Regions from separate parts of the Superficieibacter sp. HKU1 genome, predicted to be linked through region 2. Evidence: predicted binding sites of a transcription regulator. Region 2 holds the regulator's gene; the other holds the start of a gene.
What was found. The regulator Fur, encoded in region 2, represses iron uptake genes when iron is present. The targets are predictions, from matches to a motif close to ATAATAATGAGAACNACTATCAA.
Positions count from the first base shown of each region.

Region 1 (15,337 bases), 1.7 Mb from region 2:
CCTGAAAACCGTGCGCGGGTGCAAAAACTGATCGCCGGGGGAAGGCTGCTTATCGGTCCGTGGTATACACAAACTGATTTCTTAGTGGTCGGCGCAGAATCCATTACCCGCAATTTGCTGCTGGGCATGGCGGACTGCGACGCACCGGGAAGCCGGATGTCCGTGGGTTACGTACCCGACTCCTTCGGCCAGAGCGCCCAGTTGCCGATGTTCCTGGCGCAGTTTGCGATGGATCGCGCGGTGATCTGGCGCGGCTGGTGCGAGCACGACGTGGCCGCCAGCGAGTTTCGCTGGCAAAGCGCTGACGGCAGTTGCGTCACCACCGCCGTGCTGCCGTGGGGGTATGGCTGCGCGAAATGGCTGCCCACCGACGCGCAAAAGGCCTCGCAGGTGCTACCCGATATTGTACAAAAACAGGCGAAATTCAGTACCTCCGGGCACATTTTGCTCCCCAACGGTAACGATCAGTCCCCCTTTGAGTATGGCGTTCCGGCGATGCTCGATGCGCTTAATACGCAGCAGTCCGACTACCATTTCGTGCGCAGCGATTTTAGCCGCTATTTTGCGGCGCTGGAACGGACGGGAGCCGAACTGGTGACGTTCGAGGGTGAGTTACTCAGTCCGAAATATATGCGTATTCATCGCGGCATTTTCTCAACGCGTATGGATATCAAACAGGCTAATGCCCGGCTGGAGAACTTTCTTAGCCAGCAGCTTGAACCGTTATTGAGCGTGGTCTGGCAGCTGGGGCTGCCCTATCCGCAAACGGCGGTGGAGAATATCTGGCGTGAGGCAATGAAATCCCACGCCCATGACAGCATTGGCGGCTGTAATGCCGATCGCGTCAATGCGATGGTGAAAGCGCGTCTGACCTCCGGCCAGGAATCCGCCGATCAGCTTTTCGGGCTCAACATGAAAATGCTGGCGGAAGGGATCGCCGCGCGGCAGCAGGGCAAAAAAATCATCGTCTTTAACCCGCTGCCTTACGCGCGCGACGGGCGAGTGGCGCTGACGATTTACGTCCCTGGCACCGATTTTGCCATCGTCGATGACGCGGGGCAGCCGTGCCGCTGGCAAATTGTGCAGGAAGAACAGCAGGATATGTCGATAATTGTGCAGGAGCTTTCCAACAGTACCACCACGGTGTGGTATCGCAAATGCGACATTATCCTCGAAGCAAAAGCCCTGCCTGCCTGCGGTTATCAAACCTTTTATCTTCAGGAGAATGTGCCTGCCGGGTTTACCGTGCCGCAAGAAACGATTGCTGCCCTCGATAACCCGTGGCTGCGCCTGACGCTGGCGGACGGAAACATCTCGCTGCTCGACAAACGCAGCGGCAAACAGTGGAACTCTGTTCTGCGGCTGGTTGATGGCGGCGATGCGGGGGACAACTATAACTACTCCCCGCCGGAAGATGACTGGCGGGTCACCAGCGACGGCGCAATGGTATCCGCTACCTGGCAGCGGGATGCGCTGGCCGATACGCTTAATCTGAGCTGGCGCATCGCTGCGCCGCAGGATCTGTCTGCCCGCCAGCAGCACCAGCGTAACGGACAACTTGACGTCAGCATGACGATCGTCCTCGATCGCGATCGCCCGCTGCTGGATGTGCAGGTGCGGATCGACAACACCCTGCGCGATCATCGGCTCCAGCTGGAGATCCCCACCGGCATCAGCGGGATGTTCCATTTTGCCGATCAGCCCTTTGGCCTGATCCGCCGGGAAAACCGTCCGCAGGCGCTGGATATCTGGCAGCAGGAGCAGTGGACGGAAGCGCCCGCGTCGCTGTGGCCGATGCAAAGCCTGGCGATGATGCATGACGAACAGCACGGCATGTGCGTGGTCACCGACGGGCTGCGCGAGTATGAAATCCCCGCCGACCGTTCCGATACGCTGGCGATTACCCTGCTGCGCAGCGTCGGCTGGCTGGGGCAGCCAAATATGCCGTGGCGTCCGGGGCGCGCCTCCGGCATGGTGCTCCCTTCGCCGGACTCGCAGTTGCCTGGCCGTTTTGAGTGTCACCTGGCGCTGGTGCCGCTGCATCAGGGGCCGGACGCGGCGTTCTGGCGTGACGTCGAGCGCTGGCGTACACCCGCTTCCGGCTGGCTGGAATCCGGCTGGTCACGCTTTAAAACCAATCCTCACGGCATGCGCTTCCCGGCAACGTACAGCCTGCTGCGCTGGGATACCCCGCTGCATTTCAGCACGCTGAAGAAAGCGCAGAATGAGGAGGCGCTGATCCTGCGCGGCTGGAATCCGGGTACCGCGCCACTCGACGGTGGCAAACCCGTACTCTCTGGCGACCTGACATACGTAACGCTGGCGGAAACGCCGCGTCCGGGAAGCCATCACCCTGTTCAGCCCTGTTCGCCAGTCACCTGGCGAATGACTCCTGCGGAAAAAGGAAAATCCGATGCGTAAAATAGCGTTTGTGTGCCCCCTCGAAAACGGACTTCATGCCCGGCCTGCGGCCGAATTGCAACAGCGCGTGGCGCAATGTCATTCCCGCGTCACGCTGCATAATCTGCGTAACCAGCGGCAGGTCGATGCCGGAAGCGTACTGGCGCTCATCGGCGCAGATGTGCTTCACCACGATGCGTGCGAACTGCATATTGACGGTGAGGATGAGCAGGACGCCTGGCAGACGCTGAGCGCATTTATTACGCGCGAACTGGCGGAATGCGACGGGCCGCTCGTCTCTGTGACGAGCCATCAGGAACGGCCGTTGCCCGTGTTTCTGGCCGCCACCACGTCCATCTGCCTGCGGGGTAACGGCATCAGTCCGGGCCTGGCAAGCGGGGGGGCGGTGCCTCTGGGCGCGGTGGATTTGCCGCAGCTTGCTGAGCAGGAAGCGCCGGAAGACGCTGGCTTCCAGCAGCAGCGGCTGGCGCATACGCTGGCGGTCACCCGCACGCAGCTAAAAGAGGAGTGCCGCCAGGCGCAGGGCGAGGCCGCATCGGTGCTCGGGGCGCATATCACCTTGCTGCAGGATGCGATGCTGGAAAAAGTGCTGCTCTCGCCCCCTGCCGCACGCAACGCGCTGGCGGCGCTGGCGTGCGCCATTGACGGGCTATGCCAGCCATTACGCAAAAGTCAGAGCCAGTATTTGCAGCAGCGGGCGCTGGATTTACAGGATCTCGGTCTGCGCCTGGCCGCGAATCTGACCGAACGCCCGCTGTTTACCCTGCCGGATTTACAGCAGGATTCCATCATCATCAGCGCCGGACTGATTACGCCAGGTCAATTTCTTGCCCTGCGCGGTCCTCATCTGAAAGGCATTGTGATGGGTGAGGGCGGCGAAACCTCCCACACGGTGATCCTCGCCCGTTCCTTCGGCATCCCGCTCTTATGCATGCCGAACGCGTCTGTGCCTGCGGGTGCCCCGCTGCTGATTGACGCGCGTTATGACGTGCTGATCGTCGCGCCGGATGCCTGTGCTGAGCAGTGGCGCGACCTGGAAGAGGACAAAATCGCACGCATTGCCCGGCGACTGGAACCGCTCACCCGAACGGCAGGCGTCAGCCGCGACGGAGAACGCGTGAAACTGCTGGCGAATATCGCCCTGGCTGACGAAGCGGAAAATGCGTTCGCGGCGGGTGCGGAAGGGATTGGCCTGTTTCGCACCGAAATGTTGTTTTGTGAGCGAAGCGCGCCGCCGGATGAAGAAGAACAATATCAGGCGTACCGGCATGTACTGACGCTGGCGCAGGGCAAGAAAGTCGTGATCCGCACGCTGGATATCGGCGGCGATAAACCCTGCGACTATTTAAAGCTTCCGCAGGAAGATAACCCGTTCCTCGGCTGGCGGGCAGTCCGCCTTTATCCGGCGTTTGCGGCCATTTTCACCGGTCAGGTACGGGCGTTGCTGCGTGCCAGCGCGGCAGGGCCGCTGGATATCATGGTGCCGATGGTGGCAACGCTTGAAGAAATTAAATGGCTGCACGCCCGCTTTCATCATGTAGCGGAACAGCTCCACGCGGAAGGCGTCGCCGTCGGCGAATGGCGCTTAGGCATTATGGCGGAGGTGCCGTCTGCGCTGTACCTGCTGGAAAGAGCGGCGAAATGGATTGATTTTGCCTCCATTGGCAGCAACGACCTGGTGCAGTATTTCCTCGCCTGCGACCGGGGCAATCCGCACGTTCGTCATCTGTACAACTACTGCGATCCGGCTTTCCTGATGCTGCTTAACGAGATGGCGAGGCGGACAAACGTGGAACTCTGCCTGTGTGGCGAAATGGGCGGCGATCCGGCGGTGATGCCGCTGCTGCTGGGGGCAGGACTGCGGCAGATCAGCATGTCCGCCGGGCGAATTGCCGGGGCGAAAAAGCAGCTGGCTTCGCTGGAGATGGATGACTGCCGGAAGACATTGCAGCGGGCATTGGCCTGTGAAAGTGCGGCGGAAGTGACCGCACTACTGCATGAAGCATCGGCGGCCAGCGTACAACCCGTTTTCGATCCGGCCCTGTTATTGCTGGATCGGGACGTCACCAGCAAGGCGGAAGCCATCAAGCTGCTCACGGATAATCTTGAGGTTGAACAGCGGGTGCGCTCGGGCGTGGACGTCGAGACTGCCATCTGGCAGCGGGAAGCGGTTTTTTCCACCGCGCTCGGCTTTGCGGTCGCCATCCCGCACTGTAAATCCGCAGCGGTACTGAACAGCAGCGTGTCGTTAATGCGCCTGAAGACGCCGTTATCGTGGGGAGAGGGGGTAGACGTCTCGCTGGTGATCATGCTGACGGTGAGCGAGCAGGAGAAGGGCGATCACATGAAAATCTTCTCGCGGCTGGCCCGCAAGCTGATGCATGACGATTTCCGCCAGCAGCTATTGCAGGGCAGAGATGCCGGTGACATGACCGCACTACTTGAGCGCGAACTGACACTCTGAGGCACGTTTGCCCGGTAGCGTGGCTATCGGGCAGTTAAGGATGGATTCGTTATGCCGCATCATCAAAAAAACACTTCCGGCGCTTTTGCGCTGCTCTCTGCCGTCTTTTTTTACTGGGGATTGCTGACCTCCATTAACAGTGCGCTAATTCCCTTTTTCAGAACCACGTTCTCGCTCTCATGGCGTGACGCCATGCTGGTGAACGTTGCTTTTTATCTGGCCCCGTTTGCGATCTGTTTTCCGGCTTCGGCGTGGATGAACCGCGTTGGCTATCGTCGGGCGCTGACTTTTGCCCTGTGCCTCGCTTTCGGCGGCGCGCTGGTCATTGTTTTTTCGCTGTGGACGACGCTTTTCGCACTGTGTCTGGCGGGTATTTTCATCCTTGCGATGGGCGTGGCCGCCATGCAGGTGGTGGCAAATCCTTACGTCACCCGGCTGGGAGCGCCTGAAAACGCGCCCGGCAGGCTGAGCCTGGCGTCATCGATCAACTCCTGCGGCGCGACGCTTGCGCCGGTACTGCTGGCCGCGGTACTGGCGCTGACGGTTTCAGCTTCAACAACGGCAATTGCGGGTCTGTATATCGGAATGATGCTGACCGGCCTGCTGCTGTTTTTTTTGCTGCATACCAGCCAGATGCACGACTTTCGCAATGTAACGATCGCGCAACCGGGCCGCTGGCGCTATCTGTGGCAACAGCCGCAGTTCCGTTCCGGGGTGGCCGGGATTTTTGTCTATGTTGGCGTTGAGGTTAGCCTGGGCACCACTCTTCTGAGCTACCTCAACGAGGCGTCACTGGGCGGTTTTTCTCGGGCAACGGCCACGTCGCTGGTGGCTTTTTATTGGGGCGGTGCGTTAATCGGCAGACTGCTGTACGGGCTGTGCGCCCGCTATTGTCATCCCCGGCGGATGTATTGCGGCTGCGTGACGGGCGCTATCGTGCTGACGCTTGCGGCGATCGTACTGGCCAGCCGCGCGGGGGGCTACTGCCTGCTGATGGTCGGCGTGATGAACTCGGTGCTATACCCGATTATTTTTTCCCGCACCTTAAGCGGGTTGCAGGATGAGGCTGCGCGGATCTCGGCCTGTTTAATTATGGCTGGCATTGGTGGCGGGGCGATCCCGTTTATTCAGGGAACGGTCATTGATATCGCCGGCCTGAAGATGAGCTTTCTGGTGCCGGAATGCTGTTACCTGTTTCTGCTGTTCAATGGTGCCCGCCACTCGTCGTAACCGATGTCCCCCTGCCGTGCCAGCAGGGGGCATCCATTACCCCGCCATGCCCAGCCCGACAATATTCGCCGCGACGATAATCACCACGCAGCCGAGGCTCAGCACGCTGACCGGACGACGCCCGGCGTTGTTCCACTCTTTCAGGACCAGACCCACAATCCCACCGCACAGCACGTAGAAACTCATATGCAGCATCCAGCTGACATAATCGTACTGCGCCGGAATACGCGCGTGGCCCCAGGCATAGAAGAAGAACTGCAAATACCACATTAACCCGCCGAGTGCTGATAGCAGGATGTTGCTGACGATCAGCGGTTTCGCCAGCGAGAAGTCCGCTTTTACCGACAAACTCTTCACTTTTGCCAGACGAATAAAGCAGAAGCCAAGGTTGATCAGCGCGCCGCCACCCATAATTACCACGTAGCTTGGCAGTGCGACGTACAGGGAATCGACGCCCAGTGCCGCCGCCGCGTCATGCATTGGCTTCGCGGCATTCATCGCAAACGACATGCCAGCGGAAAAAATCCCGCACATTACCGCCAGCAGGAGCCCTTTTTTCAGATTGAATTCTTCCGCTTCAATACCCATCTGGCGTTCTTTAAGCCGACCCGCGTGGGTAACAATCCCCACGCCCACCAGCGCAACCAGCACGCCCAGCAGCGTCATTCGGCCACCGCGAGTGTGGATCAGAATGTCGAAATTGCCGTTCAGAATAGGCGTCATCAGCGTGCCGACAATCAGCGTGATGCCAATCGCAATACCAATGCCCATCGACATGCCGAGGTAGCGCATGGTCAGGCCATAGTTGATGTTACCAATGCCCCACATCGCGCCAAAGAGAAACACGGGCAGCAGCGTGGAGGCACTAAAAGAACCGTAATACGCCCAGAAGTCAGGCAGGAGGATGGCGCTAATCGTCCAGGGTAAAATCAGCCAGGAAACGGTACCGCCGACCGACCACATGGTTTCCCACGACCAGCCTTTGACTTTTTTAAACGGGGCATAGAAACAGGCGGCACTGGCTGCGCCTATCAAATGCCAAAGAATACCCATCGTAATCATGTTACTCATGCATTTATCCTCATCTTTTTTATGGCCGGTAAAACCTCCCCGACCCGATGAGTGTAAAAATTGCGCGCTGAAGTAACCTTCAGCGGATTGCCGCGTTGCGTCGCACACTGGCAATGAACCGAGTAATCGAATGAGCAAGCTCACAATTTTTGCTTCATAACTGAAAGTTATAACCTTATTAAAACTACGGCATTGATAAACATTTTCAATATCATTTAATTAACTATAATGAACCAACTGCTTACGCGGCGTTAACACATCTGCCGCCCGACAATAATGGAGATGATTATGAGCTATACACTGCCATCCCTGCCGTATGCCTACGATGCCCTTGAACCGCATTTCGATAAGCAGACGATGGAGATCCATCACACCAAACATCACCAGACCTATGTCAATAACGCCAATGCCGCGCTGGAAAGCCTGCCGGAACTGGCTAACCTGCCGGTAGAAGAGCTGATCGCCAAACTGGATCAGGTCCCGGCAGACAAGAAAACCGTGCTGCGCAACAACGCTGGCGGCCACGCTAACCACAGCCTGTTCTGGAAAGGTCTGAAAAAAGGCACTACCCTGCAGGGCGATCTGAAATCGGCTATCGAGCGCGATTTCGGTTCCGTGGAAAAATTCAAAGAAGAGTTTGAGAAAGCGGCCGCTACCCGCTTTGGTTCTGGCTGGGCATGGCTGGTGCTGAAAGACGACAAACTGGCTGTGGTTTCTACCGCTAACCAGGACTCTCCGCTGATGGGTGAAGCCGTCGCCGGCGTTTCTGGCTTCCCGATCGTCGGTCTGGACGTGTGGGAACATGCTTACTACCTGAAATTCCAGAACCGTCGCCCGGACTACATCAAAGAGTTCTGGAACGTGGTCAACTGGGATGAAGCTGCAGCGCGTTTTGCAGCGAAGAAATAAGTCTTCCGACTGATACTCTGCACTGAGGTGTAGAGCATAAGCCTCCGCAGGCGCTGCCGCGGGGGCTTTTTTTATGCCGTGTTTCAGGGTGCTATGGTGATCTGCATCAAATAAAAAACAATGATCCATTAAAATAGAAACTGCGTTTCAATTTGTGTGTTCAGGATCACTTTTATAGTTTCCCTGAATGATTATCTTCCTTTCATCGATACGGGAGCACGGTCTGGCTGAAGTGTTCTCGCCCATAAAAATCGCCCCATTTTTATGTTTACAGGTGAAGAAGATGCAGATTAAACGCAAGATTGAAAAAATTCCGGGCGGCATGATGCTCGTCCCGCTGTTCCTGGGCGCGCTGTGCCATACCTTTGCGCCGGGGGCAGGAAAATACTTCGGATCGTTCACCAACGGTATGATTACCGGGACGGTGCCAATTCTGGCGGTCTGGTTTTTCTGTATGGGCGCATCAATCAAGCTGAGCGCAACGGGGACGGTGCTGCGTAAATCCGGCACGCTGGTAGTGACCAAGATTGCAGTGGCCTGGCTGGTGGCGGCGATTGCCTCGCGCATCATTCCGGAGCACGGTGTGGAGGTAGGGTTCTTCGCCGGACTTTCCACGCTGGCGCTGGTGGCCGCGATGGACATGACCAACGGCGGACTCTACGCCTCCATTATGCAGCAGTACGGCACCAAAGAAGAAGCGGGCGCATTTGTCCTGATGTCGCTGGAATCCGGTCCGCTGATGACCATGATTATTCTGGGTACCGCAGGTATTGCGTCGTTTGAACCACACGTTTTTGTCGGTGCGGTCTTACCTTTCCTGGTAGGTTTTACGCTGGGTAATCTCGACCCGGAATTACGGGAATTTTTCAGCAAAGCGGTCCAAACGCTGATCCCTTTCTTCGCCTTCGCACTGGGTAACACCATTGATTTAAGCGTGATTGCGCAAACCGGACTGCTGGGTATTCTGCTGGGCGTGGCGGTGATTGTTGTGACCGGTATTCCGCTGATTATTGCTGATAAACTGATTGGCGGCGGTGACGGTACGGCGGGAATTGCCGCATCCAGTTCGGCGGGTGCTGCGGTGGCAACGCCGGTCCTGATCGCTGAAATGATCCCGGAATTTAAACCGATGGCCCCTGCGGCTACCTCGCTGGTCGCCACATCGGTGATTGTGACCTCCATTCTGGTGCCGATCCTGACCTCCATCTGGTCGCGGAAGGTGAAAGCCAGAGCGGCAAAAGCCGAAGCCGCAAAAGCGCATGTGCTGGGAGCGGTGGAATAATACGTAGCCTTTCTGAAAAAGCCCGGTCAGCGCTGCTGCCGGGCTTTTTCTTTTACCCCCTGATATCAAACACTTTATCAATCGTGCGGCATTCATGCTCGTTTAATGCGCCTCCCGCATTCCGCGATACGCCGGTGCAATAGCCGAATTTACGCGATACCACGGTCTTAATCGTTGAGACAAAATCATCACCAATTGCATAGATGGACATATAAGTGCCGATGCTCTGCTGTATCTCACGCAACGTCTGTAAATCGCCTTGCTTAAACGCCTCGCGGGCACTGACAAATAGCTCCGGCATCACATTGTTTAAGCCGGAGATCACGCCCGCGCCGCCCGCCAGCAGGTTGGGGATGTAATATTCGTCATAACCGGAAAGTACGGCAAAATCCTCACGCACGGCGCGGGTCGCCTGGATCATACTGCGGGTATGAGACTGGCAGTCGACGGTATCTTTAATTCCGGCAAAGTGCGGGAATTCAGCGGCGAGGGTGGCAATCAGATCCGGCGTCAAATCGCAGCCGGTGCGTGCCGGAAAGTTATAGGCAAACCAGTTGCCGCCGAGAGTATTGCCAAGCTGACGGAAGTAACTGAGAAGCTGTTTTGGCGTTTGTCCGTAATAGTAGGGGGGTAAGACCATCACGGCATCGTAGCCTACGCGGTACGCCTCCTCTGCCATGCGCTGAATATCGTTCATACAGGTCGATGACACGTTGGCAACCATCTTAAGCGAACTCATCGCCCTGGCCTCGCGAATTAAGGTTAATCGCTCTTCCAGCGTGAAAGACGCAAACTCACCGATGCTGCCCATCAGCAGAATCACGTCAATGTTTGCTCTGGTCAGGCGTTGAAGATGCTGCTTCAGGCCGTTCAGGTCGAGCTTTCCATCATCATCCAGTGGCGTAATGGCAGGGCACCAGACGCCAGCAAATTGCGATTGTACCGTCACGTTGACTCCTTATTATGAAATGCCGTTTCAAAATCATTTTAATAAATAGCATGTCTGGCAACGCGCCATGTGAACGTGGTTCGCATTTTGGAAGGTACGGGTAAAAAATATGGTTTAATGGAGCAAATTTGTCGGTAAGAGAGAAGCAGATGCGATATCCGGTTGAGGTATTTACTGGCAGGGTTCAGGACTATGAAGGAAGCCGTCCCAGCGCCATTGCGAAAGTGCAGGTGGCGGGCGAACTGACGCTGACGGAGCTGGGGCTGGTCGGTGATGAGCAGGCAGAAAGCAAAATCCACGGCGGACCCGACCGCGCGCTGTGCCACTACCCTCGGGAGCATTATCGCCACTGGGCGCGTGAGTTTCCTGAGCAGGAGGATCTGTTTGTGGCCCCCGCGTTTGGTGAGAATCTGTCAACCGAGGGGCTGAACGAGCAGAACGTGTTTATCGGCGATATCTTCCGGTGGGGCGAGACTTTCATTCAGGTTACTCAGCCGCGCTCGCCTTGCTTTAAGCTTAATTTTCACTTCGGTATCAGCGACATGGCCTCCATCATGCAGGCGAGCGGCAAAACCGGCTGGCTGTACCGGGTGATTGCTGGTGGCAACGTTTCCGCTGAAGCGCCGCTGGTGCTGGCGTCGCGGGTGAGTGATGTGACGGTACATGAAGCCGGGGTGATTGCCTGGTCAATGCCGTTTGATGATGAGCAGTATCATCGTTTGCTGTCGGCGGCAGGGCTATCGGCCAGCTGGACGCGCACCATGCAGAAGCGGCGCACCAGCGGCAAGATCGAGGATAATTCGCGACGGTTGTGGGGGAAATAATCGTTTTCGCTGACTGGTATTATGACTACGGTGTTAATGTCCTGGCAGCGTAAGCATCACCATGATGGCTCGCGCTGCCAGATACCTGACCACTGCTCGGTAACGTTAACGCCCTTTTGCCAGGTATTGCGCCATCTCGGCTTCCGGGACCATGCCGCCACCGGTGGCCCAGACCAGGTGAGTGGCGTTGTTGAACTGCTCTGTGCTGAAAGCGTGCACCTGCTGATACGCCGCTGAGCTGCAGATGCGCTGCGGACCAGCCATTCCCGCCAGTGCCGACGGTTCCAGATGAATCTCTTCTTCCTGCGCCAGCCAGCCCAGCATGTCGTACATTGCCTGATCGTCAAGCGTATACAGGCCATCGAGCAGCCGCTCCATTGCACGTCCTACAAAACCAGAGGCGCGCCCCACCGCCAGACCGTCAGCGGCCGTCAGGTTATCAATACCTATATCCTGCACGGAGATTTCATCGTGTAAGCCGGTATATACCCCCAGCAGCATACATGGCGAGTGAGTTGGCTCAGCAAAGAAGCAGTGGACGTTATCGCCAAATGCCAGCTTCAGGCCAAAGGCCACACCGCCAGGGCCACCGCCAACACCGCAGGGCAGATAGACAAACAGCGGGTGTCCGGCATCCACCACGCGTCCTTGTTGTGCGAACTGATCCTTCAGGCGCTGTCCGGCTACCGCATAACCTAAAAATAGCGTGCGCGAGTTTTCATCGTCGATGAAAAAGCAGTTTGCATCGGACTCTGCCGCTTTGCGGCCTTGCTCCACTGCCACGCCGTAATCTTCTTCGTATTCCACGACCGTTACACCGTGACTGCGCAGTTTGGCTTTTTTCCATGCCCGGGCATCAGCAGACATATGTACCGTGACCTTAAAGCCAATGCAGGCGCTCATTATACCAATTGACAGTCCGAGGTTACCGGTTGAGCCGACGGCGATACTGTACTGGCTAAAGAACCGTTTTAACGCTGGCGAAAGCAGCACGCTGTAGTCATCTTCAGTCGTTATCAGCCCCGCTTCCAGCGCCAGTTTTTCTGCGTGGGTCAGTACTTCATAGATACCGCCACGGGCTTTGATGGAACCGGAAATCGGCAGATGGCTGTCTTTTTTCAGCAGCATTTCGCCACTGATGTTTTGCCCATACTCTTGTTCCAGCCGTTTTTGCATGGCCGGTATGGCCACTACATCGGATTCGATAATTCCACCGGTGGCGGCCGTTTCCGGAAATGCTTTTGCCAGGTATGGCGCAAAACGGGTCAGGCGGGCATGAGCGGCTTTTACGTCCTGAGCCGTCAGGCCAACATACGGTAAACCTTCCGCAAGAGAGGTGGTTCCCGGATTAAACCAGGTTGTTTCTTTCAGGGCGACCAGATCCTCCACTAAAGGATACCGGGCGAGGAGTTTTTGCATGTTTTCCATAGGACGTCTCTTTGCGTTTAGATAATAAAGGAAAGCAGGAATGTGGCGGCCAGTGCAACGACCGACGCAATCAATGTTGCGGTTGTATAGTATTTAAATGTCTCATTAAGGGTTGCCCCGCAATACTGCTTCACCAGCCAGAAGAGAGAATCGGTGACGATAGTGCAGCCAATGGCACCAGAACCGATGGCAATGGCGATGATCTCCGGGCTAACGTTGGGATAGAGCGGCAGCATTGGCGCGACAATCGCCGTTGCGCCCATCATCGCCACCGTTGCGGAACCAACCGCTGCGTGCAAAATCAGCGCTACCAGCCAGGCCAGCAGAATGGGGTGCATATCCATATTAGAGAGGATCACCGCCAGAGTGTCCGCCAGTCCGCTGCTCTTCAGGATCGCATTGAATGCCCCTCCTGCGCCGATAATCAGCAGAATGTTAGCAATAGAGCCAAAGCCGTTTTCAGTATGAGTCAACAATATGCTCATACCCATATGCTGGCGCACGCCGAGAATGTAATAAGCAAAGAAGACGGCAATAAACATCGCGGTAATTGGGTTGCCGATAAACTCCAGCAGCGTATACAGCGCGCCGTCTTTAGCCATATTCAATTCAGCGACGGTTTTCACCAGCATCAGAGTGATGGGGAGCAGGACGGTGAACAATGCGGCGCTCAGCGATGGAAGCGTCTGTTCATCACGCACTTTCAGCGCGGCAAACTCTGCCGGTACCGGTTTGAACGGCAGACGGTTGCCGAGGCATTTCAGAAACAGTGGGCCGCCGATCAGCGAGGCCATCAGGCCAACCAGCACGCCGTAAACGATAACGGAACCGATATCCGCCCCCAGCTTATTCGCCACGAACAGCGCAGCCGGATGCGGTGGTACCACGCAGTGCACGGCCATCAGGGCGGTACACAGCGGAATTGCCAGCTTCAGCAGCGAAGTGTTGGTTTTTTTAGCGATGGAGAACGCCAGCGGGATCAGCAGAACCACCCCGACCTCAACGAACAGCGTGATCCCGCAAATCAGCCCCACCAGCACCATAATGACATCGGCGGAAAGCCAGCGGCAGCGCTGAAGTGTCAGACCAATGCGCTCCGCCGCGCCGGAAATTTCCATCATTTTGCCGAGAATAGTTCCGAGACCAATAACGGCGGCGAGGAAACCTAACGTTCCGCCGATCCCGTTTTCAATCGCATTGACCATCTCCAGCGGCCCCATGCCCATCATCGCGCCCACGAAGAAACTGGCGAGCAGTAGTGCCAGAAACGGGTGGAATTTGAACTTCACGATGGTCAGAACGATTAACACGATGCTTATTAACAGCGTGCTCACTACCCAGATTTGAGTGTGCATATCTCACCTTGCCCTGTGATTAACCTGCTCCTATTGGACAAAGTCCCGGCCAGTCTGACAAACGATATAAATCTCCGTTCACATGCGTCAGATTGAATCAAATAGGTGATTTACGTCGAATAATGGTGATAATTTGCGATGTGGTTCATTCTGGTTCATCTTTAAGCTGATTTTTACCGCGTCTTTTTTTACAATTCGGATAAAGTATCAGGGTGACAGAGGTGATTATGGATCCCCTTCGCGATGTCAGAAATCGCCTGCTTAACGGCTGGCAGTTATCAAAACTCTATACATTTGAGGTGGCGGCCAGACACCAGTCCTTTGCGCTGGCGGCTGATGAGCTGTCATTAAGTCCCAGTGCCATTAGTCATCGCATCAATCAGCTTGAAGAGGAGCTGGGCATCCAGCTGTTTGTTCGCTCCCATCGTAAAGTGGAACTTACCCATGAAGGCAAGCGGGTATTCTGGGCGCTGAAATCGTCGCTGGATACCTTGAATCAGGAAATCCTTGATATTAAAAATCAGGAGTTGTCCGGCACGCTGACGGTCTACTCGCGGCCCTCTATTGCTCAATGCTGGCTGGTACCGGCATTGGGCGATTTCACGCGTCGTTATCCCTCCATTTCGCTCACCATGCTGACCGGTAACGATAATGTCAATCTGCAACGTGCCGGGATCGATTTAGCCATCTATTTTGACGATGCGCCGTCGGCGCAGCTGACGCACCACTTTCTGATGGACGAAGAGATTCTGCCGGTATGCAGTCCCGAGTATGCCCGCCGCTTTGACTTAGCGGGTTTACTGCTCAATTTAGAACACTGCACCTTACTCCATGACCGACAGGCGTGGAGTAACGATTCGGGCACCGATGAGTGGCACAGTTGGGCACAGCATTTTGCGGTAAACCTGCCGACATCATCAGGTATTGGTTTCGATCGTTCTGATTTAGCGGTGATTGCCGCAATGAACCACATCGGTGTGGCGATGGGGCGTAAGCGGCTGGTGCAAAAACGCCTCGACAGCGGGGAGCTTATCGCGCCTTTTGGCGATATGGCGCTGAAATGCCACCAGCATTATTACATCACCACGCTACCCGGAAGGCAGTGGCCAAAAATCGAGGCGTTTGTTGGCTGGCTGCGGGAGCAGGCGAAACGTAGCAAAGCGTAATGGCCTTTTTTCAGGCCATATCGCCGTCACGCCCGCTTATACAGCGGCAGCCAAATCATCAGACGCAAACCGCCGAGCGGGCTGTCTTCCGCTTTAACCCAGCCGCGATGCTGCTGGATGGCGGTTTCAACAATTGCCAGTCCCAGCCCGGTGCCGCCTGATTCACGGTCGCGTGCTTCATCGGTACGATAGAACGGACGGAAAATCTGCTCCCGGTCTTCCGGACTGACGCCTGGGC
Region 1 covers NZ_CP119754.1:4,699,766-4,715,102, reverse strand. The annotation lists gene P0H77_RS22435 (glycoside hydrolase family 38 C-terminal domain-containing protein) at 1-2,421, shown strand, start outside; gene ptsP (phosphoenolpyruvate--protein phosphotransferase) at 2,414-4,885, shown strand; gene P0H77_RS22425 (MFS transporter) at 4,937-6,115, shown strand; gene rhaT (L-rhamnose/proton symporter RhaT) at 6,152-7,186, opposite strand; gene sodA (superoxide dismutase [Mn]) at 7,475-8,095, shown strand; gene kdgT (2-keto-3-deoxygluconate transporter) at 8,379-9,377, shown strand; gene P0H77_RS22405 (dihydrodipicolinate synthase family protein) at 9,430-10,326, opposite strand; gene yiiM (6-hydroxyaminopurine reductase) at 10,476-11,150, shown strand; gene dsdA (D-serine ammonia-lyase) at 11,256-12,578, opposite strand; gene dsdX (D-serine transporter DsdX) at 12,596-13,933, opposite strand; gene dsdC (DNA-binding transcriptional regulator DsdC) at 14,161-15,099, shown strand; gene cpxA (envelope stress sensor histidine kinase CpxA) at 15,126-15,337, opposite strand, start outside.
Region 1: sodA (superoxide dismutase [Mn]) is a predicted target of Fur. The motif match lies at 7,379-7,401, and genes of this name have one in related genera.

Region 2 (15,337 bases):
TGTATGCGTCGTTTTGCCGGGTGGCGGCTTCGCCTTACCCGGCCTACGAAAATCAACAATATTAACAACTTATATGCAACCCGCAGGCCTGTGCAAGCGAAGCGCCGCCAGGCATTATTCTACAGTAAAACGTTTGTACGCCGTCTGAATGGTTCCCGATATCCACGGACGGTTGCCATAACGCAAAACGCCTCCCGAAGGAGGCGTTACGGTAAATACTACTCTCAGGCGTTCTTCAGCACTTCGCTGACAATCTCTACGGCTTCTTTTTCAATGCGCTTACGGTGTTCTTCACCCAGGAAGCTTTCACAGTAGATTTTGTATGCGTCTTCGGTACCTGACGGACGGGCGGCGAACCAGCCGTTGTCGGTCATCACCTTCAGCCCACCAATCGCTGCGCCATTGCCCGGTGCCGCGGTTAAACGCGCGGTGATAGGATCGCCTGCCAGAGTGTCGGCGCTGACCATCTCCGGAGAGAGTTTAGACAGCGCGGCTTTCTGTGCTGACGTGGCGCTCGCGCCCAGACGGTTGTAGCTTGGCGCACCAAAGCGTGCCGCCAGTTCGTCATAATGCTGCTGCGGGTTTTTCCCGGTAACGGCGGTAATTTCTGCCGCCAGCAGGCACATAATGATGCCGTCTTTGTCTGTTGACCACGGAGTGCCGTCGAAACGCAGGAACGAAGCCCCTGCGCTCTCTTCACCACCGAAGCCGAAGCTGCCGTCGAACAGACCGTCAACAAACCATTTGAAGCCAACCGGCACTTCCACCAGCTTACGGCCCAGATCGTTTACCACGCGGTCAATCATTGCTGATGAAACGAGGGTTTTACCCACCGCAACGTCTTTGCCCCACTGGGGGCGATGCTGGAACAGGTAGTTGATCGCCACCGCCAGATAGTGATTCGGATTCATCAGACCGGCCGGGGTCACAATACCGTGGCGGTCATAATCCGGGTCGTTAGCAAACGCCAGATCGAATTTATCCCGTAGCGCCAGCAGCCCTGCCATCGCGGATTCAGAAGAGCAGTCCATGCGGATCACTTCGTCTTTATCCAGATGCATAAAGCGGAACGTCTGGTCGACATGATCGTTTACGATGGTCAGGTTGAGCTTGTAATAGTCAGCGATGCGTTTCCAGTATTCAATGCCGGACCCCCCCAGCGGATCGACACCCAACGTCAGGCCCGCTTTCTGGATTGCCGCCATATCGACGATTTCAGCCAGCCCTTCGATGAACGGCTGCACCAGATCCTGCTCTTTGACGTGACCGGAGGCCAGCGCGTCATTCAGTGCCAGGCGCTTGACGCCTTTCAGACCATCAGCCAGCAGCGCGTTAGCACGATCTTCCACGACTTTAGTGACGTTAGTATCGGCCGGGCCACCGTTTGGCGGGTTATATTTGATACCGCCATCTTCCGGTGGGTTGTGCGACGGCGTAATGACAATGCCGTCAGCCTGTGCGCCGCCTTTTTTGTTGTGCACCAGAATAGCGTTTGAAACCGCAGGCGTCGGCGTAAAGCCGTTGTTTTCCTGGACAATCATGTCCACGCCGTTCGCCGCAAGCACTTCCACAACGGAAATAAATGCCGGTTCCGACAGCGCGTGGGTATCTTTGCCAACGTAGCAAGGACCGGTAATGCCGTTTTTCGCACGCTCTTCGGCAATCGCCTGCGCAATTGCCAGAATGTGAGGTTCATTAAAGCTTTGACGAGCTGCGCTACCGCGGTGGCCGGAAGTGCCGAACTTCACGGCGTGTTCCGGGTTGCCCGCTTCCGGTTTCAGGACATAATACTGAGACGTCAGCTGCGCGACGTTGATCAAATCACGTTGTTGTGCAGGCTGCCCCGCACGATTGTGAACTGCCATTGCCTGATCCTTTTGATGCAAGGGTTAAATAGTGCCGCAAACCTTCTCAATCAGTTCCGCCGGGAACTGCATTGATTGCATGATATGTTCAATCATGCCGCATTTACGGCCGGTATTGGTATTAGTAATCACCCAGTAGGGGGTATCCGGCACCTGTTTCGGTTTAGTCTGATTACCGCTTTGTAACAGCGTTTGCTCGTCAGCCGCAAAGTACACGCGGGTACGCCCGTGCAGTGACTCGGTGGCTTCGGCAAACGCCGTGTTATCCAGTGAATAAAGTGTAGACAGGATCAGCATGAAGCGGTTTACCGCCTTGCGCTGTTCGGCATATTCATCAGACAACAGTAGCTCACGCATCGCGCGGACGTTATCTTTAGGGGTGTTAACCGGTTTTTTTTCAACCACCGGGGCGGGTGCACTCACCGCTTTATTTACCGGCGTGACAGGCTGTGATGCGGCAGAAAATTTCAGTATGCGCCGTAAAATGTCGGACGCGCTCTCACCAATGTGCTGGGTGTGGCTGGCAATATAGCGATAGAGCTCATCATCAACTTCGATCGTTTTCATCTTGATCCAGTACGATATTTTTGAGTACAAGTTATTGAGATTATAAGGGCAAATCTCAACTGCGGATAGCGTCAAGCCTGGATGACCGCAAAAGTCCGGAAACTTCTGAAAGCTTGCAGCCCCGCGGCAGAATGTTCACCATAATACCTTAACCTGCCAGAGCGAAAAAAAGATCTTTGCTATGAAATTAAATACCCGCACGCAATCTGCACAACAATCGTCTGACGCTTCACCGATCGTACTGGTTCACGGACTGTTCGGCAGCCTCGATAATCTGGGCATTCTTGCCCGCGATCTGGTCAGCGATTACGACATCCTCCAGGTAGACATGCGTAACCATGGTCTCTCGCCCCGCGATCCGGAGATGACTTATTCCGCGATGGCGCAGGATCTTGTGGATACGCTGGATGAACACGGGATTGAGAAAGCCACTTTTATCGGTCACTCCATGGGCGGTAAGGCGGTCATGGCCCTGACCGCGCTGGCGGCAGAGCGGATTGACGGGCTTGTCGCCATTGATATTGCCCCGGTCGATTACGCCGTGCGTCGCCACGATGAAATCTTTGCCGCGATTAATGCCGTCACCGATGCGGGCAGCACCACCCGGCAACAGGCGGCTGCGGTGATGCGTGAACACCTGAGTGAAGAAGGCGTGATCCAGTTTTTGCTGAAATCCTTTGTCGACGGTGAATGGCGTTTTAATGTGCCGGTGCTGTGGGAGCAATATCCGCACATTGTTGGCTGGGAGACGGTCCCGGCGTGGGATCAGCCGGCGCTGTTTATTCCCGGCGGCAATTCTCCATATGTCAGCGAGGCGTACCGTGAGCCGCTGCTGGCACAATTTCCGCAGGCGAAGGCGCATGTGATTGCCGGAGCGGGCCACTGGGTGCATGCGGAAAAACCGGAGGCGGTGTTGCGCGCAATCCGTCGCTATCTGGGCGACCGCGCCTGATTAAAAATCCAACGTCCGCACGCCAGATTGCCCGCGGGCGTTGGCGTGCTTCCTGCACTAATGTATGATGGCGCGCTACCCAACCGGGCAATGGCCCGGCTGCTTGTTTCCCCGAAGTCACTCTTAATCATGGCAAAAGAACAAACGGACCGTACGACAATAGATCTGTTCGCGAATGAGCGTCGCCCGGGAAGACCCAAAACCAATCCCCTTGCGCGTGATGAACAGCTACGTATCAACAAGCGCAATCAGTTGAAACGCGATAAAGTACGCGGCCTGAAGCGTGTGGAACTGAAGCTGAACGCTGACGCGGTTGATGCCCTGAACGAGCTGGCGGAGGCGCGGCAAATCAGCCGCAGCGAGCTTATTGAAGAGATCCTGCTGAGCCAGCTTGCGCTGTTGCACGGGCAGGACATTGTCTGAAAAAGCGCCTTAAATCCCTTTTCATGTAGCAGAGAGTGCAGTCGGACGTGATTGCTATTTCCGCGTACTTCTCTGTTCTGCTATGATTGCCCTTATCCGTGTGCAATACGTCACCACCATATCAATAAGTATCAAGAGGTTATTTTACTCATGGCAATCACAGGCATCTTTTTCGGCAGCGATACCGGCAACACCGAAAATATCGCGAAGATGATTCAAAAGCAGCTAGGTAAGGATGTCGCCGATGTGCATGACATTGCCAAAAGCAGCAAAGAAGATCTCGCGGGCTACGATATTCTGCTGCTGGGCATCCCTACCTGGTACTACGGTGAAGCACAATGTGACTGGGACGACTTCTTTCCGACCCTGGAAGAGGTAGACTTCAACGGTAAGCTGGTAGCACTGTTTGGCTGCGGCGATCAGGAAGATTATGCCGAGTACTTCTGTGATGCGTTAGGCACCATTCGCGATATCATTGAACCGCGCGGCGCAACGATTGTGGGTCACTGGCCAACGGCAGGTTATCACTTTGAAGCGTCAAAAGGCCTGGTTGATGACGATCACTTTGTCGGCCTGGCCATTGACGAAGACCGTCAGCCTGAACTGACCGCAGAGCGCGTAGAGCAGTGGGTGAAGCAGATCTCTGACGAACTGCACCTGAGCGATATCATCAACGCCTGATGCTGATATGACGCGACCTTCCGGTGGCGTCATACTGATAGATATAAGCAATCAAAATAATTGCTACAATTTTTTAACTTTTCAGTACACATCTGTACAATAGCCACTGATTTAACGAGGTCAGCACCGTTTTACGGGCCGCCCTCGCTTTAAACGCTAACTTTGTCTGATACTTGCAGTTTTCAATCAGGCATGGCAGTTCTATAATGAGAGGCATTATGAGCGATGCACTCTCTGTAAATACTTCCCTGTGGGGAGTGAATCTTATAGCAACAGGACAGATTCCGCATGACTGACAATAATACCGCATTAAAGAAAGCAGGCCTGAAAGTCACGCTTCCCCGGTTGAAAATCCTGGAAGTGCTTCAGGGACCTGACAATCATCATGTCAGCGCGGAAGATTTATACAAACGCCTCATTGACATGGGCGAAGAGATTGGCCTCGCCACCGTCTACCGCGTTCTGAACCAGTTTGACGATGCTGGCATTGTTACCCGCCACAATTTTGAGGGCGGAAAGTCCGTTTTCGAACTGACCCAGCAGCATCACCACGATCACCTGATTTGCCTCGACTGCGGCAAAGTGATTGAGTTCAGCGATGACTCAATTGAGTCCCGTCAGCGTGAGATAGCCGCTAAACACGGTATTCGTCTCACTAACCATAGCCTTTATCTGTATGGTCATTGCGCTGAAGGCGACTGCCGTGAAGACGATAACGCCCATGAAGGCGTGAGCAAGTAACCGCATCACAAGCCAGCCTCCCCGGCTGGCTTTTTTTTATTCCCCGCCCTGCCCGTATATTCAGATTTCATCAATACTTTTTATATCTGCGGTTGGCTAGTATGCCCGCTTTCAGGCGTTACGCCTGTAGACCATGAAGTTGACAAGGATCGCGTCATGCCGCAATACGCCCCCCACCAGAAGGCGCTTGCCCATATTCTGACTATTTTCGATGATGGCGCTAACAAACGTCGTTTACCGCGTTACAACCACCTGACCTTTCAGACAGATAAGATTTGTTTGATCTATTACGGTGATTATTCGCTGTTGCGCCGCCGTGATGAGCTGCTGATGACCCGCTCACAGGCTCCCGGCATCGTCGGTCTGATCCTGCCCGGTACGGCGCAACAGTTTGTCACCATTCGCGCAGAGAGTGATTGTGACTATCAACTGGTCAGCCATGATGCTTTCTTTACTCAGATTGCGCAGCAGCAGGCCCACCAGCAGATGTATACCCTCTTGCTGACGCAGATTACGTGGCAATACCAGCGGGAAGAATGGCTGTTTGGTTACAATAGTCTGGTGACGGTCCAGGGGGCAATTTTGCTTCTTGATCGGCTTGAACCAACGATCCGCGCCGGTACGAATGTGGCCGATTTCGTGGTTAAGTCGACGAACTTATCGCGGAGTATCGTCATGAAATCAATGGCCTTTTTGCGCCAGCAAAACGCGATTGAAATTAATAAAGGCAAGCTTATTCGAATCAACTATCTTCCTGATATTCGTTAAAAAACCCGGCTCGCTTGCGCGGCCGGGTTGGAAGACGGCTGTCTGCATCAGAAGATAGTAAATGGCGCGATAACCATAAATTTCACATCGCGCTCATCCTGGAAGATGTTGCCGTATCCGCCACCGTAACTCGGGATGTCAGAGTGGTTGTCATACTCGGTGAAGTGAAGTTTAAACATCGTTCCTTTCGCCCGGCCATCCTGAAGGGTATAAACCGCATCCAGACTGTATGAAGACTCTTCAATGGTTCTGTCTTTGTCATAATAAGCGTCCGGGTTGAGCTGCCAGGTTGATGGTTTCGCATCCCAGGCATACACATACGAAGCGCCGACGTTCCAGCCTGGCAGATCCCAGTTTTTCAAATCATACATTGCGCCAAAGAAAACGGCCTTTTCGCCATTGGCGTTAAAGTCAGAACGGTTATCCCACCAGATATCAAGACGTCCGTTTGAGGAAGCGTAGGTTGGCGTCATACGTTGCAGGAAATACCCTTGCTGGCCATCCGCTTTAACCCACGTGCCTTCCAGACGCAGATCGACGACCTCTGCCGCTTTATAGCCGAACGTCAGTGCCTGTAGCCAGGCAGTGCCATCGTAAATATCGTTGCTGCCACGATCGTCAACTTTGTCGCGAGCGCCATAGAATTGATAGCTGGTGGTTAATGGTGCACCAGCCACATCGAATTGATAGCTGGCTTTCGCAAAGTATTGATCGATGTAACCTTCTGCCTGACCAAAAGCGGCTTCGAGCACCAGTTTATTTTTGAAATCGTACTTAGCGCCAATGGAGTGCAGGTAATCGACATGGGTCTTCTGATCGTTTTGGTAAAAATGATCCATTTCGATGTGCCAGGGCGATTTGTATTCGTTGGTCCACATATATGAGAAGCTCAACGCGCCCGCATCACCGTAGTCGAAATTCGCACCGGCCTCAGCGCCCTGATAGGTTCCCGGCATAAAGCTCCAGTGCGGGGCCAGCAAAGTTTGCCCGGTTGGCTGAATATAGCCGGCACGCGCCCAGGCGGGTCCATATTTGAATTTTGCCGCTGCTTTATACAGACTTATGCCGCTTTTATCGCCGGACCAGTCTTCATCATAGGCTTTGTTGCTTTTAGAAAAGGCAATTTCGTTCGGGTGCGCGCTGTCGCCATTTTCAGCCATTTCAATCGCCGTAAAGGCAGCAATATCAAGGCCAAACATGTCGGCGGCATAGCCGGACTGGAAATCAAGATTTGCGTTCCAGGTGGCATGAGAAAGGTTAACTTTGTACTTGTCATCATCAGTGACATCTTTACGGTCACGTTCACGCTGCCAGTAATAGATACCGCCTGTGAGGGTTGAATCGTCGAAAAATCCTTCGGCTCTGGCCTGCGGGGAAGCCATCAAACCAGACATTGCTGTGACGCCGGCAATAGCCAGCGCCAGCGTACTACGTTTGCCACTGAACGTACGCATGGGGTGATCCTCTTTGACTTTTAAAAACGCCGACTAATACGGCGATAAAAATAAAATTAAAAAGTAGCCAGCTATAAAAGTGACTGATTACTGCAAGCCAGAATATTTTTCGCGACGCGAATTATCAATCCTTTTTAGCGGGGAAAATGCAGGAGTATGACGAAGCGCACATAATTAATCGTACTTTGTAACAATTTCAGGGGCAAAAATGAGAGCAGCACAGCGGCGCTAATCCTGATTAAACAGCGAATTAGCGCTGATATTATTGATGATGAGAGTAACCGGATGAAAGGGGCTGTAAGCATTAATTCGCAACGCGAATATATTTAGCGAGGTGATTATTTTATTGAGAGTGAAAATAAAAAAACGCCGCAGAGCGCGGCGTTCAGACTGCTGACAAACGTGATACCGAGGATTGATGCCTGGCGGCGCTGCGCTTGCACAGGCCTGCGGGTTGCAATAATCCATTGATATTGCCAGGCCGGGTAAGGCGAAGCCGCCACCCGGCAAAACGACATCACCGAGGCTGACACGGTCGCCAGCCATCTTAACCGCCGATCACTCGCCGATCTTAGCCCACGTATCGCGCAGCCCCACGGTGCGGTTAAACACCAGCTTGTCTGCGGTTGCGTAGCGGCTATCAAGGCAGAAATAACCTTCGCGTTCGAACTGATACGCCTTTCCTGCTTCAGCCGCTTTCAGTGATGGCTCGGCAAATCCCTGTTTGATAACCAGTGACTCCGGGTTAATTACCGTCAGGAAATCGTCCGCCGCACCTGGGTTTGGTACGCTGAATAAACGGTCATACAGGCGAATTTCAACCGGCAGCGCGTGGGTGGCGCTTACCCAGTGAATAACCCCTTTTACCTTACGGCCATCAGCCGGATCTTTGCTCAGCGTGTCGGCATCGTAAGAACAGAAGATGGTCGTAATGTTTCCGTCCGCGTCTTTTTCCACGTGCTCAGCTTTGATCACATACGCATTACGCAGGCGCACTTCTTTACCCAGCACCAGGCGCTTGTACTGCTTGTTGGCCTCTTCGCGGAAATCTGCGCGATCGATCCAGATCTCACCGCTGAACGGCACGTCACGGCTGCCCATTTCCGGCTTGTTCGGATGGTTTGGCATGGTGACCATTTCGCTCTCACCCTGCGGGTAGTTTTCGATGACCAGTTTAACCGGATCGATAACGGCCATGGCGCGCGGTGCGTTCTCGTTGAGATCTTCGCGAATGCAGGATTCCAGCGAGGCCATTTCAATGGTGTTGTCCTGCTTGGTCACGCCGATGCGCTTGCAGAATTCACGGATAGACGCTGCAGTGTAGCCGCGGCGACGCAGGCCAGAGATGGTCGGCATACGCGGATCGTCCCAGCCCTCTACGTGCTTGTCAGTAACCAGCAGGTTCAGCTTACGCTTCGACATCACGGTATATTCCAGATTCAGGCGCGAAAATTCGTACTGCCGCGGGTGAACCGGAATGGTGATGTTGTCCAGCACCCAATCATACAGGCGACGGTTGTCCTGGAATTCCAGCGTACACAACGAGTGGGTAATACCTTCCAGCGCATCGCTGATGCAGTGGGTGAAGTCGTACATCGGGTAGATGCACCACTTGCTGCCGGTCTGGTGGTGATCGGCAAATTTAATGCGATAAATAACCGGATCGCGCATCACGATAAAGGGGGATGCCATATCGATTTTGGCACGCAGGCAGGCTTTACCTTCCTCAAAACCACCGCTGCGCATTTTTTCAAACAGCGCCAGGTTCTCTTCCACGCTGCGATCGCGATACGGGCTGTTTTTGCCCGGTGCTTTCAGCGTGCCGCGGTACTCACGGATTTCATCAGGCGAGAGTTCATCAACGTACGCCAGACCTTTATTAATCAGCTCGATCGCATACTGGTGCAGCTGGTCAAAATAGTTTGAGGAGTAGCGAATATCGCCCGACCAGTGAAAACCCAACCACTGTACGTCGTTTTTAATCGACTCAACGTATTCGATGTCTTCTTTCGCCGGGTTGGTGTCATCGAAACGCAGGTTGCACTGCCCCTGATAATCCTGGGCGATGCCAAAATTCAGGCAAATCGATTTTGCATGGCCAATATGCAGGTAGCCGTTCGGCTCCGGGGGAAAACGGGTATGCACGGTAGTATGCTTACCACTGGTCAGATCTTCATCAATGATCTGACGAATAAAGTTAGTCGGGCGGGCTTCTGCCTCACTCATCCTGGATTCCTCAACGCGTAAATAACAGATAACGGCGTATGATCTTATAAGCCAGTGCCGGAGACAACCATTAGTTGCGGAAATTACGGTACGAATGAGCATTATGGGGATGAACTGTGCAAAAAAAAGCGGCGGAGGTTGCCTCCGCCGCTTCTGTGATCACGATGATGTGGTCAGATTATTTGCTTTTGATCTCATACAGCGGCGTCTGCCCGGCGACGACATGGCCCGTCGCCTGAAGCACCAGCGCGCTATAATCATCACTGTTGCTGCATACCACCGGGCTAATCATCGAACGCGCGTTGGCGTTGAGGAAGTCCAGGTCCAGTTCGAGAATCGGCTGTCCGGCCACCACTTTCGCGCCCTCTTCTACCAGACGCGTAAAGCCCTTGCCGCCTAGCGCCACGGTATCAATACCCATATGGACCACAATTTCCGCGCCGTTTTCGGTTTCCAGGCAGAACGCATGGTTGGTATTGAAGATTTTAACAACCGTCCCCGCTGCCGGAGCAACGACGGTTTTGTCGGTCGGTTTTACGGCCACGCCGTCGCCGACCGCTTTACTGGCGAAAGCTTCATCAGGCACCGCGTCCAGCGCAACAATTTCACCGGTTATTGGCGAAACCAGTTCAGCAATCACTCTGACATTCGGTACGGCCTGTGGCTTCGCCGCGACAGGAGCAGCCGCCACCGGTGAGACAGAACCCGCCGCCGCCGGTACCGGGCCACGCGCGACGACACGTTTCATCACGTCACCGATGGATTCCGCTTTCGCTCCCACGATAACCTGAATAGTTTGTTTGTTCAGTTTCACCACCCCAGACGCGCCGAGGCGTTTGCACATGGCATCGTTCACCAGCGCAGAATCCGCCACGCTCAGACGCAGACGCGTAATACAGGCGTCAATGGCTTTCAGGTTATCTGTACCGCCAACCGCAGCGATATAGTTAGTTGCCAGTTGGGTTAAGCCCTCTTCGGTATTGCTGTTGGCCTCTTCTTTTACGATGTCGACTTCCTCATCTTCACGTCCCGGCGTTTTCAGGTTGAACATGCGGATCACAAAGCTGAACACGACAAAGTAGATAGCGAAGAAAATCAGGCCCATCACCACCAGCATCCAGACGTTGCTGCTGGCAGCCGGCAGGTTATACATCAACGCATAGTCAATGGCACCAGCAGAGAACGAGAACCCGGCATGAATATTTAGCGCGGTCGCCACGAACAGACTGATCCCGGTCAGCAGCGCGTGCAGGAGATACAGCAGCGGGGCGAGGAACATGAACAGGAATTCCAGCGGCTCGGTTACGCCGGTCAGGAACGCCGTAATGGCAACCGACAGCAGCATACCGCCGACCATAGGACGACGCGCCTTCGGCGCGGCGAAGTACATCGCCAGTGCAGCACCCGGCAGACCGAACATCATGATCGGGAAGAAGCCAGACATAAACATCCCGGCAGTGCCGTCACCCGCATAGAAACGGTTGATGTCACCATGGAAGACCACGCCTGCGGTATTGGTAAATTCGCCAATCTGGAACCAGGCAATAGTATTCAGCACCTGATGCAGACCCGTTGGGATCAGCAGACGGTTAATGAAGCCAAAAATACCGGAACCCAGTGCGCCAGCAGAAACAATCCATTCACCACCAGAATGAATAGCGTGCTGTATCGGCGGCCAGACATAGCCAAAAACCGCCGCCAGGATCAGACAGAAGAACCCAGTGGCGATCGGTACAAAGCGTTTGCCGCCAAAGAAGCTCAGGAAATCAGGAAGTTTGATATCTGCCCAGCGGTTATAGACCGCACCACCGACTAAACCGGTAATGATACCGGCCAGCACACCCATATTAATTTCCGGATTAATCGTGACCATCGCCTTGGTCAATACGAAGTAACCCACAGCCCCTGCCAGCGCCGCTGCTCCCGCGCTGTCTTTAGACCAGCTTGACGCAACACCGATGGCAAAAATTAACGCCAGGTTGTCAAAAATCGCGCCGCCCGCCTGGGCGATAAACGGCACATTAAGCAGATCGGGTTGACCGAAGCGCAACAGCAGCGCCGCGACCGGTAGTACAGCGATAGGGAGCTGTAACGCTCTGCCCAGCCGCTGAAAAAAGCCTAAAACGTTCATTGTTATTCCCCCTGAGAAACCCTGATAAGGCTCATTTAAGACAGCCTTTTTATTGTGAGACACCTGCTGTAATCATCGATTTCATTTGTAGAGCTTATGATTCTCTGCAAAATTAATTCGTATCGCAAATTAAATCGGTGTTTTTTGTGATTTTAATCACCAAATATCGTTTGTAACTTGGCATAATGCTGGTCATGTGGCAAAACTTATTTTACAATTCAAAAAATCAAAGCAGATTTACCCCGCTCGGTGACAAAGTGCATTACTCTTATCACTACACAGACGCTCAATCTGCACACTTTTTTCTTATACTTTAGAGGTGAACAATGAGACTGATTCCACTGGCAACTGCTGAGCAGGTCGGAAAATGGGCGGCACGCCATATCGTTAACCGCATCAATGCCTTTAAACCGACCGCGGATCGTCCATTTATTCTCGGCCTGCCGACCGGCGGCACCCCGCTGACCGCCTACAAAGCGCTGGTCGCCATGCATAAAGCGGGCGAAGTCAGCTTCAAACATGTTGTGACCTTCAACATGGACGAATACGTTGGCCTGCCGAAAGAGCATCCGGAAAGCTACTACAGCTTTATGCACCACAACTTCTTCGATCACGTTGATATTCCGGCTGAAAACATTAACCTGCTGAATGGTAACGCGCCAGATATTGACGCAGAATGCCGTCGCTATGAAGATAAAATTCGCGCCTACGGTAAAATTCACCTGTTTATGGGCGGCGTGGGCAACGATGGTCACATCGCGTTTAACGAACCCGCCTCGTCTCTGGCGTCGCGTACCCGTATTAAAACGCTGACCCATGACACCCGCGTGGCAAACTCCCGCTTCTTTGATAATGACGTTAATCAGGTGCCAAAATATGCCCTGACCGTTGGCGTCGGCACCCTGCTGGATGCAGAAGAAGTGATGATCCTGGTGCTGGGCAGCGTGAAAGCGCAGGCACTGCAGGCGGCGGTCGAAGGCAACGTTAATCACATGTGGACCATTAGCTGTCTGCAACTGCATCCGAAAGCCATCGTGGTCTGTGACGAACCGTCTACCATGGAATTGAAAGTGAAGACCCTGAAATATTTCAACGAGCTGGAAGCTGAAAATATCAAAGGTCTGTAATATCCCACCGTCCTGCCCTCGTGCGCAGGACGGTTATTTTTCCCACCGGGGGTCAACATGTATGCATTAACCCACGGCCGGATTTATACCGGTCACGAAATCCTTGATGACCATGCGATTGTTATCGCCAATGGCCTGATCGAACGTCTTTGTCCGCTGACGGAACTGCCTGCGGGGATTGAACAGCGGTCGCTGAACGGGGCCATCGTCTCCCCCGGTTTTATTGATGTTCAGTTGAACGGCTGTGGCGGCGTGCAGTTTAACGACACTGCCGAAGCGGTCAGCATTGAAACGCTCGAAATTATGCAGCGCGCCAATGAAAAATCGGGCTGCACCAGCTATCTGCCGACGCTTATCACCACCAGCGACGATTTAATGAAGCAGGGCGTCCGCGTGATGCGCGAATACCTGGCGAAGCATCCGCATCAGGCGCTGGGTCTGCATCTGGAAGGGCCGTGGCTCAACATCGTTAAAAAAGGCACCCATAATCCGCAGTTTGTGCGTACGCCGGATGCCGCGCTGGTCGATTTTTTGTGTGAGAACGCCGATGTAATCACCAAAATCACCCTCGCGCCGGAGCAGGTTGCGCCTGAGGTTATTACTCAACTGGCCGCCGCGGGCATTATCGTTTCTGCGGGTCACTCTAACGCGACGGTAAAAGAAGCAAAAAGAGGCTTCCGCGCCGGGATCACCTTCGCGACCCATCTTTACAACGCCATGCCGTATATCAGCGGCCGTGAACCGGGGCTGATTGGCGCCATTTTTGACGAGCCAGACGTCTGGTGCGGCATTATTGCTGACGGACTTCACGTTGATTATGTGAATATTCGTAACGCTAAACGTCTGAAAGGCGATAAACTTTGTCTGGTAACGGACGCCACCGCGCCTGCCGGAGCAGATATTGACCAGTTCATTTTTGCTGGTAAAACAATATACTACCGTAATGGACTGTGCGTGGATGAAAACGGCACGCTAAGCGGTTCATCGCTGACCATGATTGAGGGCGTTCGCAATCTGGTCGAGCACGTGAATATCGCGCTGGATGAAGCACTGCGCATGGCAACGCTCTATCCGGCACGCGCCATTGGCGTTGATAAGCAGTTGGGCAGCATTGCACCAGGCATGGTGGCCAACCTGACCGCGTTCACGCGCGATTATAAGATCATCAAGACTATCGTTAATGGTAACGAGGTCGTCAACGGGTAAAGAGAAAGTATGACATCAGGCGGGCAAGCTCAGATTGGTAATGTTGACCTCGTTAAACAGCTCAACGGTGCGGCTGTCTACCGCCTGATTGATCAGCACGGGCCTATCTCGCGCATTCAGATTGCCGAACAGAGCCAGCTCGCCCCGGCCAGCGTGACTAAAATCACGCGGCAGCTGATCGAACGAGGTTTGATCAAAGAAGTCGATCAGCAGGCCTCTACCGGAGGCCGCCGCGCAATCTCCATTATCACTGAAACCCGTCATTTTCATGCAATCGGCGTCCGGCTTGGTCGCTATGACACCACCCTCACCCTTTACGATCTGAGCAGCAAAGTGCTGGCCGAGGAGCACTACCCTCTGCCCGAACGCACCCAGGAAACGCTGGAACACGCGCTGCTTAACACCATCGCCCGCTTTATTGATGATTGCCAGCGCAAGATACGCGAACTGATTGCCATCTCGGTGATCCTGCCGGGACTGGTTGACCCGGAGAGCGGCGTGATTCGTTACATGCCGCATATTCAGGTGGAAAACTGGTCGCTGGTAGAGGCGCTGGAAAAACGCTTCAACGTCACCTGTTTTGTGGGCCACGACATTCGCAGCCTGGCGCTGGCGGAACACTATTTCGGTGCCAGCCAGGATTGTGCGGATTCGATCCTGGTCCGCGTGCATCGCGGGACGGGCGCGGGGATCATCTCCAATGGGCGTATTTTCATTGGCCGTAACGGTAACGTTGGCGAGATCGGCCATATTCAGGTCGATCCGCTGGGCGAACGCTGCCACTGTGGCAACTTTGGCTGTCTGGAAACCGTTGCCGCCAATGCCGCCATTGAACACCGCGTGCGTCAGCTACTGGAAAAAGGTCATCAGAGCCGCGTGAAGCCGGATGACTGTACGATCAAAACCATTTGTAAGGCCGCTAATAAAGGCGATGCGCTCGCCAGTGACGTCATAGAGCACGTGGGTCGCCATCTGGGTAAAACCATCGCTATCGCCATCAACCTCTTTAACCCGCAGAAAGTGGTCATTGCCGGGGAAATCGTCGAGGCAGAAAAGATCCTGCTGCCAGCCATTGAAAGCTGCATCAATACTCAGGCGCTCCAGGCGTTTCGCAAAAACCTCCCGGTGGTGCGCTCAACGCTGGATCACCGCTCCGCGATTGGCGCTTTTGCGCTGGTCAAACGCGCCATGCTGAA
Region 2 covers NZ_CP119754.1:1,548,137-1,563,473, reverse strand. The annotation lists gene pgm (phosphoglucomutase (alpha-D-glucose-1,6-bisphosphate-dependent)) at 225-1,865, opposite strand; gene seqA (replication initiation negative regulator SeqA) at 1,890-2,432, opposite strand; gene ybfF (esterase) at 2,614-3,384, shown strand; gene ybfE (LexA regulated protein) at 3,514-3,807, shown strand; gene fldA (flavodoxin FldA) at 3,958-4,488, shown strand; gene fur (ferric iron uptake transcriptional regulator) at 4,777-5,229, shown strand; gene P0H77_RS07495 (helix-turn-helix domain-containing protein) at 5,386-5,997, shown strand; gene chiP (chitoporin) at 6,045-7,451, opposite strand; gene glnS (glutamine--tRNA ligase) at 8,010-9,677, opposite strand; gene nagE (PTS N-acetyl glucosamine transporter subunit IIABC) at 9,856-11,808, opposite strand; gene nagB (glucosamine-6-phosphate deaminase) at 12,135-12,935, shown strand; gene nagA (N-acetylglucosamine-6-phosphate deacetylase) at 12,993-14,141, shown strand; gene P0H77_RS07465 (N-acetylglucosamine repressor) at 14,151-15,337, shown strand, end outside.